4 regions of the Streptomyces sp. NPDC047982 genome follow, and region 2 is predicted to be linked to each of the others. Evidence: riboswitches for the same ligand, from Rfam matches in the RefSeq annotation. Region 2 holds a riboswitch; each other region holds the start of a gene.
The links. Region 2 has a riboswitch for cobalamin ahead of ACGF2V_RS05815 (cobalamin biosynthesis protein). Riboswitches for the same ligand answer to the same signal wherever they lie in the genome.
Positions count from the first base shown of each region.

Region 1: it holds a riboswitch for cobalamin, as region 2 does, so the genes downstream of both, ACGF2V_RS26710 (ribonucleoside-diphosphate reductase subunit alpha) here and ACGF2V_RS05815 (cobalamin biosynthesis protein) in region 2, are expected to answer to the same signal.
Region 3: it holds a riboswitch for cobalamin, as region 2 does, so the genes downstream of both, ACGF2V_RS24025 (prenyltransferase/squalene oxidase repeat-containing protein) here and ACGF2V_RS05815 (cobalamin biosynthesis protein) in region 2, are expected to answer to the same signal.
Region 4: it holds a riboswitch for cobalamin, as region 2 does, so the genes downstream of both, ACGF2V_RS24220 (ABC transporter substrate-binding protein) here and ACGF2V_RS05815 (cobalamin biosynthesis protein) in region 2, are expected to answer to the same signal.

Region 1 is NZ_JBIDBS010000025.1:66,927-70,326, reverse strand. It holds gene mctP (monocarboxylate uptake permease MctP) at 1-1,183, shown strand, start outside; cobalamin riboswitch at 1,467-1,612, shown strand; gene ACGF2V_RS26710 (ribonucleoside-diphosphate reductase subunit alpha) at 1,754-3,400, shown strand, end outside.
Region 2 is NZ_JBIDBS010000004.1:54,932-58,331, forward strand. It holds gene ACGF2V_RS05805 (inorganic phosphate transporter) at 1-796, shown strand, start outside; gene ACGF2V_RS05810 (hypothetical protein) at 895-1,125, shown strand; cobalamin riboswitch at 1,342-1,474, shown strand; gene ACGF2V_RS05815 (cobalamin biosynthesis protein) at 1,619-2,698, shown strand; gene ACGF2V_RS05820 (cobyric acid synthase) at 2,695-3,400, shown strand, end outside.
Region 3 is NZ_JBIDBS010000020.1:138,084-141,483, forward strand. It holds gene ACGF2V_RS24020 (MBL fold metallo-hydrolase) at 1-971, shown strand, start outside; cobalamin riboswitch at 1,277-1,404, shown strand; gene ACGF2V_RS24025 (prenyltransferase/squalene oxidase repeat-containing protein) at 1,519-2,802, shown strand; gene ACGF2V_RS24030 (SCO2322 family protein) at 2,859-3,400, shown strand, end outside.
Region 4 is NZ_JBIDBS010000021.1:30,584-33,983, forward strand. It holds gene ACGF2V_RS24215 (alpha/beta hydrolase-fold protein) at 111-1,253, opposite strand; cobalamin riboswitch at 1,467-1,649, shown strand; gene ACGF2V_RS24220 (ABC transporter substrate-binding protein) at 1,679-2,719, shown strand; gene ACGF2V_RS24225 (iron ABC transporter permease) at 2,758-3,400, shown strand, end outside.

The sequences.
Region 1 (3,400 bases), on a different contig from region 2:
CGTGATGGGCGTCGGCGGCGGCGAGAACACGCACTGGTTCGTCAAGGACCTGCCGCTGCTGCTCGCGTTCGCGGTGCTCGCCGCGTACACCTACTCGTCCGGCCTGCGGGCCCCCGCGCTGATCGCGTTCGTCAAGGACGGCCTGATCTACCTGGTCATCGTGGTGGCGATCATCTACATCCCGATCAAGCTGGGCGGATTCCACGACATCTTCGCCGCCGCCGAGGAGAAGTTCGCCGGCCCGCCCGGCGGGAAGCCGACCGGCGCCCTGGCGCCCGGCGAGGCGGGCCAATGGGCTTACGCCACCCTGGCGTTGGGCTCGGCTCTGGCCCTCTTCATGTATCCGCACTCGATCACGGCGACGCTCTCCAGCCGCAGCCGCGACGTGATCCGGCGCAACACCACGATCCTGCCGATCTATTCACTGATGCTGGGCATGCTGGCGCTCCTCGGCTTCATGGCGATCGCCGCCGGGATCGAGGTGGAGAACGGGCAGTTGGCCATTCCGCAGCTGTTCGAGAACATGTTCCCCGACTGGTTCGCGGGCGTCGCGTTCGCCGCCATCGGCATCGGCGCGCTGGTGCCCGCCGCGATCATGTCGATCGCCGCGGCGAACCTCTTCACCCGCAACATCTACAAGGACTTCCTGAAGCCGGACGCGACCCCCGAGGAGGAGACCAGGGTCTCCAAGCTGGTGTCGCTGCTGGTGAAGGTCGGGGCACTGGCCTTCGTCCTCACCATGGACAAGACGGTCGCGATCAACTTCCAGCTTCTGGGCGGGATCTGGATCCTCCAGACCATGCCGGCCCTGGTCGGCGGCCTGTTCACCCGTTGGTTCCACCGCTGGGCGCTGCTCGTGGGCTGGGCGGTCGGCATGGTGTACGGGACGGTCGCCGCGTACGAGGTCGCCGGCCCGACCCAGGCGCACTTCGGCGGATCGTCCACGAAGATCCCCGGCATCGGCGAGATCGGTTACATCGGTCTGACGGCGTTCGTGCTGAACGTGGTGGTGACGGTGGTGCTGACGTTCGTCCTGAACGCCGCGAAGGCACCCGCCGGCGTCGACGAGACCTCCCCGGCCGACTACACGGCGGACGCGGGCGACCCGGGTGTCCGGGTGGAGCTGCCGCCGGCCGTGCCCGAGTCCCCGAGTTCGGCGGCGACGCAGGGTGGCGGCCGCTAGGACGTGTTTTCGAAAGTCCCGTCCGGCCCGCGACGCCTGGCACGGCGCCTCGCCACGTTGTCAGGATCGTCCACGTACGCCGCGGGCCCCGCCCTTCGGGCGGACGACGCCACTTTCGAAACACGCCCTGGAACGACCGCTCGGACGGCCCGGGACAGCCCGCCGCACCCCCTTCCCGAGGGGCGCGGCGGGGCACGTCCGCCTTCTTCCCACGAGGGCCGCAGGACGCGCCCTACGGCCTCGACGTGAGTCGGCCGACACAACATCTGGGGGCTGCCTCACCGAGCGGCCCCCACATGTATGCTCGTGCTCGCTGTCGCCGCAGGGGAATCCGGCGCGAATCCGGAACTGTCCCGCAACGGTGTGCTCGGTGCGCTTTTGCGCATGCCCGAGCAAGTCCGAGGACCTGCCGACAGCGCATCCGGTTCGACCGACCCGGATGCCAGACGTCCGGGCCTCGCGGATGGGCCGGTGGACGCCGTACGCAGTGCTGCCCCCTGTCCGGGCCCGGTGCTGCCCGGCCACCCCCGCTCCCCCGCCGGCCCCGAGCCGAGCGAGGGAGAGCACCGCGTGACCATCGCGCCAGCCGATCCGGCCCCGGTCGCCGTGTCCGAAGCGACCGTGTCCGAGGCGGCCGAGTCCGGGGGAGCCGCACACGACGGCCCCGGTACCGCACACGACGAGCCGGGAACCGCGCTGCTGCGGACCCTGACCGCGCTCACCGCCGACCTGCCCGACACCGACCCCGGCCGGGTGGCCGCCGCCGCGCTGCGCGGGCGCAGCGCCCGAGCCGACGAGGCCGAGCTGCACTCGCTGGCCACCGAGGCCGCCGCGGGGCTGATCTCCGAGGACCCCGCCTACTCCCGGCTCGCCGCCCGGCTGCTGACCCGTGCCGTCGCGGACGAGGCGGCGGGGCAGGGCGCGGTCTCCTTCTCCGCGTCCGTCGCCGTCGGCCACCGCGAGGGCCTGATCGCGGACCGCACCGCCGCGTTCGTCCAGGCGCACGCCGCCACCCTGGACGCCCTGGTCGAACGCTCCCTCGCCGACGGCGCCGACGACCGGTTCGGCTACTTCGGGCTGCGGACCCTGCACAGCCGCTACCTGCTGCGCCACCCGCACACCCGCCAGGTCATCGAGACCCCGCAGCACTTCATGCTGCGGGTCGCGTCCGGGCTCGCCGAGGACGACTCCCCGCGTGCCGTGGACGAGGTCGCGGCGCTGTACGGGCTGATGAGCCGGCTCGACTACCTTCCCTCCTCCCCCACGCTGTTCAACTCCGGTACCCGGCACCCGCAGATGTCGTCCTGCTACCTGCTGGACTCCCCGCTCGACGAACTCGACTCGATCTACGACCGCTACCACCAGGTGGCGCGCCTCTCGAAGCACGCGGGCGGCATCGGCCTGCCGTACTCCCGCATCCGGGCCCGCGGTTCGCTGATCCGGGGCACCAACGGGCACTCCAACGGGATCGTGCCGTTCCTGAAGACGCTCGACGCCTCCGTGGCCGCGGTCAACCAGGGCGGGCGCCGCAAGGGTGCCGCCGCCGTCTATCTGGAGACCTGGCACGCGGACATCGAGGAGTTCCTGGAGCTGCGCGACAACACCGGTGAGGACGCCCGCCGTACGCACAACCTGAACCTGGCGCACTGGATCCCGGACGAGTTCATGCGCCGGGTCGACGCGGACGGCGAGTGGTCGCTGTTCTCCCCCTCGGACGTGCCCGGGCTGGTCGACCTGTGGGGCGACGAGTTCGACGCCGCGTACCGGGCCGCCGAGGCGCAGGGGCTGGCCCGCAAGACCCTGCCGGCCCGTGAGCTGTACGGCCGGATGATGCGCACCCTCGCGCAGACCGGCCAGGGCTGGATGACGTTCAAGGACGCCGCCAACCGGACCGCGAACCAGACCGCCGAGCCGGGCCGCGTCGTCCACTCCTCGAACCTGTGCACCGAGATTCTCGAGGTCACCGACGACGGTGAGACGGCCGTCTGCAACCTGGGCTCGGTCAACCTCGGCGCGTTCGTCTCGGGCGGGGACATCGACTGGGAGCGGCTGGACGCCACCGTCCGCACCGCCGTGACCTTCCTGGACCGGGTCGTCGACATCAACTTCTACCCGACCGGGCAGGCCGCCCGCTCCAACGCCAAGTGGCGCCCGGTGGGCCTGGGCGCCATGGGCCTCCAGGACGTCTTCTTCCAGTTGCGGCTGCCGTTCGACTCC
Region 2 (3,400 bases):
GATCGGGGGCAAGATCCGTGACGAGGCCCAGGAGAAGGCCACCGCCAAGGGCTACCGCGCCGGTCAGATCGCCTCGGCCGGACTGGTCTCCCTCGCCCACGGCACCAACGACGCGCAGAAGACCATGGGCATCATCACCCTGGCCCTGGTCACCGGCGGTGTGCTGAACCCCGGCGCCAACCCGCCGGTCTGGGTCATCGTCTCCGCCGGTATGGCCATCGCGCTCGGCACCTACCTGGGCGGCTGGCGCATCATCCGCACCATGGGCAGCGGCCTCACCGACCTCAGGCCGCCGCAGGGCTTCGCCGCCCAGACCAGCGCGGCCACGGTCATCCTCGCCTCCTCGCACCTCGGCTTCTCCCTGTCCACCACCCAGTCCTGCTCCGGCGCCGTGATGGGCGCGGGCCTCGGCCGCCAGGGCGGCGTGGTCCGCTGGTCCACCGCCACCCGGATGTTCGTCGCGTGGGGTCTGACCCTGCCCGCCGCGGGTCTGGTCGGCGCGGGCGCCGAGCTCCTGACCCAGCAGGGCACCTGGGGCGTCGTCGTCGTCGCGGCGCTGCTGGTCGTGGGCTCCGCCGCGATCTGGCTGGTGTCGCGCCGCAAGCCGGTCGGTCACGACGACGTCGCGCCCTCCGAGAGCGCCGTCGAGCCCGCGGGCGTGGTCACCACGGCCATCGCCGCCGTCAGCCCGCCGCCCACCGTCGCGGCCACCGCCGGGGCGCAGGACCTCGTGACCATCATCCCGACCACGCCGGCGCCCCCCGCCCAGGACCCGGCGCGTCCCGCCGCCGTCTAGTGCCCCTCCCGGCAACGTTTGCCCCTCCCGGCAACGTTTACTGGTCACGGCACCAGGCCGATCACGCGGACCGTCCGCAGACCGTCTAAGGAATCAGCATGAATATCGACTGGGCAGCCCTCGGCTCCGTCTTCGGTGTGTCGCTCGTCGTCACCGTCGCGCTGGTGGGCGTCTTCACCCTGGGCATCGTCGGCCTCGCCAAGCAGCCGGAACCGGCGGCTCAGGGCGGCTCCGGCGGATCACGGGTGCTGGCACGCGCGGGCGCGTACGCCTGCTTCGCGCTGTGCGCGGCGGCGGTCGCGTACGGGATCTATCTGATCGTCGCCTGAGCCCCGCCTCTCCGCCCACCCCTCTTCACCTCTTCACCTCTTCTTTCCTCGCTGTTCTTCGCTCTCCGACGGGCCGGACACGCCTCGCGCGTCCGGCCCGTCGTGGTGCCCCCGCCCGGATGTGGGCCTCAACACACTGCGCCGCCGCAGGTCAACGGCTAGTTGACGGGCGTTCGCGGAGCGTGGTGGACTGCCGGAGCCATTTACGGCGACAGCAGAGGAAGCCGGTGCGAATCCGGCGCGGTCCCGCCACTGTCACCGGGGAGCGGTCCCCCACACCGGGAAGTCACGGCACGCGCGAGCGGGCTGGAAGGCCGGGGGAATCGCGGATCCGGGAGCCAGGAGACTCTCGTCGCCGGTCACGTCGAACCAGGGCGCGGACCCTGAGTGAGGACATATCTCCATGCCTGGCAGCCGTGCGTCCATTCCTGTGCCGCTCTCGCCGAGAGCCGCCCGTACGAAGGTCCTCCGAGGCGCGACGGCCGGCTGAGCCATGCGTGCCGATCGCGTATTCGCGTACGGCGCCACAGTCGGCCTGATCGGCGATCTGCTGCTCGGTGACCCCCGCAGGAGGCACCCGGTCGCCGCCTTCGGGCGGGCCGCGGCGGGCGTCGAGCGCCGTCTGTGGCGCGACCACCGCGGGTGGGGCGCGCTGCACACCCTCGTCTGCGCCGGCGGCGCCGTGGGCGGTGCGGCGCTGCTCGCCCGTGCTGTACGCCGTCACCCCGCCGCCTCCGTCGCGCTGACCGCGGCCGCCACCTGGTCCGTGGTCGGCGGCACCTCGCTGGGGCGGGAGGCGCGGGCCATCGGCGGTGCCCTGGCCGCCGGGGACGTCGAGGTGGCCCGGGAACGCCTGCCGCATCTGTGCGGGCGCGACCCTCACTCCCTCGACGGGCCGCAGATCGCCCGCGCCGTGGTGGAGTCCGTCGCCGAGAACACCTCGGACGCCGTGGTCGGCGCCCTCGTGTGGGGGGCGCTGGCCGGTGTTCCCGGCCTCGTCGGCTTCCGCGCGGTCAACACCCTGGACGCGATGGTCGGCCACACGTCGCCCCGTCACCGGCGCTACGGCTGGGCCTCGGCCCGACTCGACGACCTCGCCGGCTGGCCCGGCGCCCGGCTGACCGCCCTGCTCGCCGTGGTCGCGGGCGGACGGCCGCGCGAGGCGGTACGGGCCTGGCGGGCCGACGCGGCGAAGCACCCGAGCCCCAACGCGGGCCCGGTGGAGGCGTCGTTCGCGGGCGCGCTGGGTGTGCGGCTGGGCGGGACGCTGGCGTACGGAGGCCGGGTCGAGCACCGCCCCGTGCTGAACGGGGCCACCGGGCGGGCGGTGGAGACCGCGGACATCGAGCGCGCGGTGCGGCTGTCGCGCCGGGTGGGCGTGCTGGCCCTCGGCGCGTGCGTGGCCGCACGGCTGGGCGCGGGCCTCGCCGCGCGACGGCTCGCGGACGTACGGGGCACGGGACGGCGAGGGATCGCGGGGGCGCGGCTCGCGGGCATGAGCGGCGCACGGACCGCACGAACCGCGCCCCTCACGGTCGCGGAACGCCTGATCGCAGGACGGAGACGGACATGAGCGGCGGACTCCTGGTCGCCGGGACCACCTCGGACGCGGGCAAGAGCGTCGTCACGGCGGGCATCTGCCGCTGGCTCGCGCGCCGGGGCGTGAAAGTGGCGCCCTTCAAGGCGCAGAACATGTCGCTGAACTCCTACGTCACCCGGGAGGGCGCCGAGATCGGTCGCGCCCAGGCCATGCAGGCCGCGGCCGCCCGGGTGGAGCCGTCCGCGCTGATGAACCCGGTGCTGCTCAAGCCCGGCGGGGACCGCTCCAGCCAGGTCGTCCTGATGGGCAGGCCGGTGGGCGAGATGAGCGCCCGCGGCTACCACGGCGGCAGGCAGGAGGCCCTGCTCGGCACGGTCGTGGACTGCCTGGAGCGGCTGCGGAGCACGTACGACGCGGTGATCTGCGAGGGCGCGGGCAGCCCGGCCGAGATCAATCTGCGGCACACGGACATCGTGAACATGGGCATCGCCCGGGCGGCACGCTTCCCGGTGGTGGTGGTCGGGGACATCGATCGCGGCGGCGTCTTCGCGTCGTTCTTCGGCACGACGGCGCTGCTCTGCGCCGAGGACCAGGCGCTGGTCGCGGGCTATCTCGTGAACAAGTTCCGCGGCGACGTGTCGCTGCTGGAGCCCGGCCTGGACATGCTGCGCGAGGTCACGGGCCGCCCGACGTACGGGGTGCTGCCCTTCGCGCACGGGCTCGGCATCGACGAGG
Region 3 (3,400 bases), on a different contig from region 2:
GCCACACCCTCGTTCACGTCCTCGACACCGACCGCGGACCGGTCCTGATCGACACCGGGTGGGACGATCCGGAGGCGTGGGACACGCTCACCGCCGGGCTGACCGCCGTCGGCGTAGCCGTCGCCGACATCCACGGCATCGTCATCACCCACCACCACCCCGATCACCACGGCCTCTCCGGCCAGGTGCGCGAGGCGTCCGGTGCGTGGATCGCCATGCACGCGGCGGACACGGAGATCGTGCGCCGCACTCGGGAGGCGGAACCCGGCACCTGGCTGAACTACCTCGTCGCCAAGCTCACCGCGGTCGGTGCGCCCGAGGCGCACCTCGCGCCGTTGCGGGCCGCGGCGGCCGACCGAGGGCGTATGCGGACCCTGCCCGGGGAGCGGGCCGCGCTGCCGGACCGGGAGATCGTGCCCGGTGAGCTGTTGGACCTGGCGGGGCGGCGGCTGCGGGCGGTCTGGACGCCCGGCCACACCCCCGGTCATGTCTGCCTGCATCTGGAGGAGAACCACCCGACCGGTCTGCCCGGCCGGGGACGGCTGTTCTCCGGGGACCATCTGCTGCCGGGGATCAGCCCGCACATCGGGCTCTACGAGGACCCGGACGCAGACACGGTCACCGATCCCCTCGGCGACTACCTCGGTTCCCTGGAGCGCGTGGGCCGGCTCGGGGTGGCGGAGGTGCTGCCCGCCCACCAGTACGCGTTCGCGGACGCGGCCGGACGCGTACGGGAGCTCCTCGACCACCACGAGGAGCGGCTGGCTGGGCTCCTCGGGCTGCTGTCCACCCCGCTGACCCCGTGGGAGCTGGCCGAGCGCATGGAGTGGAACCGGCCGTGGGACCGGATTCCGCACGGCTCGCGCAACATCGCGGTCTCGGAGGCCGAGGCGCATCTGCGGCGGCTGGTGAAGCTGGGCCGCGCGGAAGCCGTGGCGGGAAGCGATCCCGTGACGTACATCGCGGTATGAGCGGTGCGAGTGGCGTTCACCGTGGTACGTACGAGCCGCGTGTGGGCGGCGGGGGCGGCGTCGACCGTCGTACGAGTCGCGTGGGGGCAGCGGGCGTCGCGGCGGCCCGCGTCGCGGTGATGCACGTCACGGTGGCGTACGTCGCGCGGTGATGCACCTCACGGTGGCGTACGTCGCGCGGTGATGCACCTCACGGTGGCCTGCGTCGCGATGGCGCACCGCCTCGTCCTCGTCGCCGTACGAGCGCGCGTGGGCACCCCGCGTCCGACCGGAACGCCCGCCCCGGGGCCCTTCCGGTACGCCCGGTAGAGTGAATGGGTCGTCATCATGCCCGTACAGGGGGAAGCCGGTGCGAATCCGGCACTGACCACGCAGCCGTGAGCCGTCCCGTGGGCGGTGAGTCGGAATGCCCTGGACGCGGTTGTGACCGGCTCGGACCACCGGAACCCCGGTGGTCGGCACCGTCGAGGTATACGGAGTCGGAGCCTGGTGCGTGAGCGTGCCTGTGCCCGGTTCGGTTTCCCGCACAGGAGAGGCCCCGCCCGCCATGACCGTACGCCGCAGCGCGGCAACGCTCGCCGCGACCACGGCCGCCGTGCTTTGCGCGGCCGCCCCGGTCGCGGTCGCGGCGCCGTCCCCGTCGCCCACGCCGTCCGTCGCCCTGCCCGCCGGGCTGTACGGCACGAAGGACCCCACTTACGACGGTGTCTGGCGGCAGTCGCTGGCCTTCCTCGCGCAGCGGGTCGAAGGCGTGACGCCCGCCGCGAAGTCCGTGGACTGGCTGATCGGCCAGCAGTGCGCCAACGGCGCCTACGCCGCGTACCGGCCCGACGTCTCGAAGCCGTGCGACGAGAAGACGGTGCTGGACACCAACGCCACGGCGATCGCCGTGCAGGCCCTCGCCGAGGTCGGAGGACACGGGGAGACCGTGAACGACTCGGTCCGCTGGCTGAAGTCCGTGCAGAACGAGGACGGCGGCTGGGGATACGTGGCCGGCGCGCCCAGCGACGCCAACTCCACCTCCCTCGTGATCGGCGCCCTCGCCCGGCAGGGCCAGCGGCTCGCGGACATCGTCACGCCCAAGGGCAAGTCCCCGTACGATCCGCTGCTCGCGCTCTCGATCCCGTGCGGTGAGAAGGACGGCGGCGCGTTCGCGTACCAGCCGGACAAGGCGGGGAAGCTCGTGGCCAACGCGGACGCCACCGCCGCCGCCGTGCTGGGCAGCATGGGCAAGGGCCTGGCCACCGGCGACAACGCCGCCGCCAAGGGGACGAACTGCCGCCCCGCGGCCTCCGGTTCCGCCCTCACCCCCGAGCAGGCCGCCCAGAACGGCGCCCACTTCCTCGCCGGTGCCCTCGCCGCGAAGGGCCACCTCGACCTGGCCCCGATGCCGGGCGCCGAGGACTCCGGCCCGCAGCCCGACATAGGCAACACCGCGGACGCGGTCGTCGCGCTGTCCGCCTCGGGCCACCAGGACAAGGCGGCCAAGGCCGTGGCCTGGCTGAAGAAGAACTCCGGTGCCTGGGCCGAGCAGAACGGCCCCGCCGCCTACGCGCAGCTGATCCTGGCCGCGCACGCGACCGGGAACGACGCCCGGGACTTCGGCGGCGTGAACCTGGTCGACAAGCTGAACGCGACCGGTCCCAAGCCCGCGGCGATCACGACCCCCGATCCGTCCGCCGACACCGGGTACGAGGCCACGGAGAAGGACCGGGTCCACAGCGGCGACGACGTGATCGGCGGCGTGTGGTGGTTCGTCGGCATCGGCCTCGTCGTCGGTGCGGGCGTCGGCTTCCTGATCAGCGGCCGCCGGAAGAACCAGCAGCTGTGAGGCGGACGGGAGGTGCCGCCGCGGTGCTGACGGTCCTGGGCACGGTGGTGACGGCCATGCTGCTGGCCGTGCTGGGCGCGGGAGAGGCCCAGGCGGCCGGCTACCGGTACTGGTCGTTCTGGGAGGGCTCCGGCGAGAGCTGGACGTACGCCACCCAGGGCCCCGCCCTGGTCCGGCCGGACGACGGTTCCGTGCAGGGCTTCCGGTTTTCGGTGAGCGAGGACTCCCAGGACGCGGCCCGGCCGCGCCACGCGCCCGGCTTCGCGAAGATCTGCGCGGACACCCCGGCCGAGAAGGGATCCAAGCGGGTCGCGCTCGTCATCGACCCGGGCACGGCGGCGGACGCCCCGGACGGGCGGACCCCGCCCCCGCTGCGGACCGCGTGCGCCCTGGTCGCCCCGGACGCGAGCACCGCCGAGGCCCTCGCCTCGGTGGCCAAGCCGCTGCGTTACGACGGCAACGCGCTGCTGTGCGCCATCTCCGGCTACCCGGCCTCCGGCTGCGGCGAGCAGGTGTCGGGCGACGGGCACAAGAAGCCTGACGCGTCCGCCTCCGCCACGTCCGCCACGTCCGGCGGCGGTTCCGACGGCGGCGGACC
Region 4 (3,400 bases), on a different contig from region 2:
AGGGCCCGACCGTCCGGCGCGCACCGCGTCGGTACCTTCCGTGCCGTCGCCCCCGTCGGTCCTCGCCCCGCCTCTGCCCGTCCGGCCCGTCCCCGCCGCTTCCCGGCTCCTCAGACGCCCTTCGCCGGCGCCACCCGCCCCGCCGGCGGCGACAGTTCGGCCGTCAGCCAGCGGAAGACCTGCGGCACCTGGCGTTTCCACAGCCCGATGGTGTGCGGGCCGGTCACCCGGGCCACCACCACCCGTGTCGGGGGCATCGCCGCGCGTCGCAGCGCGACGCCGTCACGGTAGCCGTCGTCGCGTCCGCCCGAGAGATAGAGCGAGACGCGCGGAGGCGTGCTCGCGTGGCGCAGGATCCACAGCGGGTTGTTGGTGCGCCGCAGTTCGGGGGCGCGGGCCGTGAGGGAGACCCGTTCGGCGGCCGGGTCGTTGTAGCCGGAGAGGCCCACGGCCGCCCGGTACCGTTCCGGATGGGCGAGTGCCATCTTCACGGCGCAGTGTGCCCCGGCCGAGTAACCGGCCACCGCCCACCCCTCCGCGCCGCCCCGCGCGCGAAAGGTGTCGATCACCATCTGCCGGACGTCCACGCTGAGCCACGATTCGGCGTCCACGACGCCCGGCACATTGGCACATCCGGTGTCCTGACCGGCCAGCAGGTTGGTGCGCGGTTCCACGAGGATGAACGGGGCGATCTCACCGCTTCGCATCCGGGCCTCCAGCTGCGACTGCACCCGAAGGCTGCTGAACCACGCCTTCGCCGAACCGGGGAAGCCGCCGAGGAGTTCGACCACGGGGAACTTCTGGTGTCGGAAGGCCGGTTGGTCGTACTGAGGCGGCAGCCATACATACACCTCGCCGTACACCCCCGACACCCGGCCGCGCACATGGGTGACGCGGACGTTGTGCCCCATCCGGGCGTCGCGGGCCGGTCTGAAGTCCTGGACGACCTTCGGTTCGTTGGCCCGGTCCTTGTGACTCCCGAGTCCGTCGCGTCCGAGGTCCGGGGCGGCGACGACGTGGTGTCCGGTGCCGAGCAGGTCGGCCCAGCTGTCGTACAGGCCGTTGGTGTTGTTGACCACCACGAAGACGCTCAGCACGGCCGCCCCCTGTGCGAGGACGACCATCGCCAGGCGGCTCGCGCCGCGCACCACGGCGGGGCCCCGCACCCGTCCCCACAACAGCAGGGGAAGCAGCACGCTGACCAGGGCCAGCGTGATCGTGGCCAGGAAAACGGGTGTCCCCGTCAGGCTCATCACGCCAGTGAGGATGTCGCACACAGGAAGATGGTTTACCCTTTTCCGCCTTTTTACGTCGAACGCGAGACTTGGGGAACCGCGTGTTGACGACGGTCGCACCCGGCCTCCCGGACCACGTGGTCCGGTCGCGTCGGCGAGTGGCCGAAAGACGCGTTCCGGTCCCTGGGCGTGCGATCACTCACATGGGCCCCCTCTGTGCGCCGACCTCGGACGAACGTAATATCGGCAGGTCATCGCCGCGACGGGAGACAGGAAGCCGGTGCGAATCCGGCACGGTCCCGCCACTGTGACCGGGGAGTGCAACCCTTCGACATGCCACTGCGCGCGGCGCGGGAAGGCGGGGGGAACGTCGATCCGGGAGTCAGGAAACTGGCCTGTCGCGGGCCCGTTTTGAGGAGCGCGGACTCCCCAGGAGGCTCTACGTGTACTTCGGCACATCCCGCCGCCCCTGCTCTCACCCTGCCCGGACCCGGCGCACCCTGCGTGCCGTCGCCGGGGTCGTGGCCCTGGCCACCGCCCTGCTGACGGCCGGCTGCGGCGCCGACGACTCCCCCAGGAAACCGAAGGCCGGTGCGTCGCGGGTCAGCGGTTTCCCGGTCGCCGTCGACAACTGCGGGGTGAGAACGACCTACGACGAACCGCCCTCGCGCGTGGTGACGATCCATCAGCACCCGGCCGAACTGCTGCTCGCCCTGGGCCTCGGCGACCGCATGGTCGGTACCGCCTTCCCCGACTCGGCCGTCCTGCCCGAGCTGAGGAAGGACTTCGCGGCCGTACCCGAGCTGGCGAAGAGGGAACCGTCCTTCGAGACGGTCCTGGACGCGGAGCCGGACTTCGTCTACGGCGGCTACGGCAGCGCGTTCGCCGAGAACGAGGGCCGTTCGCGCAAGGCGTTCGCCGAAGCGGGCATCGACACCTACCTCAACCGCGAGTACTGCGGCAAGAAGCGGGTGACGATGCGGGACACCTACGACGAGATCCGCACACTCGGCCGCATTTTCGGCGTCCCGGACCGTGCCTCCGCTCTGGTGGCCGATCTGAGGGCACGCGTCGACAGGGCCGTCGCGGCCGTCGGGAGCGGGCCCGACGTGCCCGTCTTCGTCTACGACAGCGGCGACAAGACCGCCCTGACCGCGGGCGGCAAGGGCCTGGGCAACGACCTGATCGGGCTGGCGGGTGGCCGCAACGTCTTCGCGGACCTCGACGACGTCTTCGGGGACGTCTCCTGGGAGCAGGTCGTGGCCCGCAGGCCGGAGGTCGTGGTGATCTACGACTACGCGGGGTCCGGAAGCGTCGAGCAGAAGAAGGAGTTCCTGCTCTCGCAGCCCGCTCTCGCCGATGTTCCCGCCATCAGGAACCAGCGGTTCGTGGTCCTGCCGCTGACCGCGACCCTCGTCGGCATCCGGTCCGCCTACGCGGTCGACGGCCTGGCACGCGGTCTGCATCCCGAGAGGTTCCGGTGACGCGGACGCCCGTGAAGGCCGGCCCGGCCGACGCGGCGGTGGACGGGCCGGTCGCGCGGAGCACACGCCGCGCGGGCCGCTCGGGACGTGTTCCCCTCCCCCTGGTGCTGACCGTCCTCGCGCTGCTGCTGGTGGTCTCCGCCACCGCCGGCCTGGCCATCGGCTCGGTGCACGTGCCGCCCGGCCAGGTGTGGGGCATCGTCACGCACGCGCTGGGCGCCGACTGGCGGGAGCCGTCCTGGACCCGCGCCCGGGAGACCATCGTCCTGGACGTGCGGGCGCCGCGTGTGCTGCTCGGCGCCGTGACCGGGGCCGGGCTGGCGGTGGTGGGCACGGCGATGCAGGCCCTGATCCGCAATCCGCTGGCCGAGCCGTACCTGCTGGGCGTGTCCTCCGGCGCGTCACTGGGCGCGGTCTCGGTGATCGTGCTCGGCGTGGGCGTGCTCGGCCCCGTCTCGCTGCCGGCCGCCGCGTTCGCCGGTGCCCTGGGCGCGCTGCTGGTGGTGTACGCGACCGCGCGCACCGGCGGACGCATCACCTCGGTACGGCTCGTGCTGTCCGGTGTGGCGGTGGCGTCGGTGCTCACCGCGGTCACGGACCTGCTGCTTCTCACCACCGGCCGGGGCAACGAGGCCCGTGCCGTCCTCGCCTGGACCCTCGGCGGCCTCGGCGGCGTCGGCT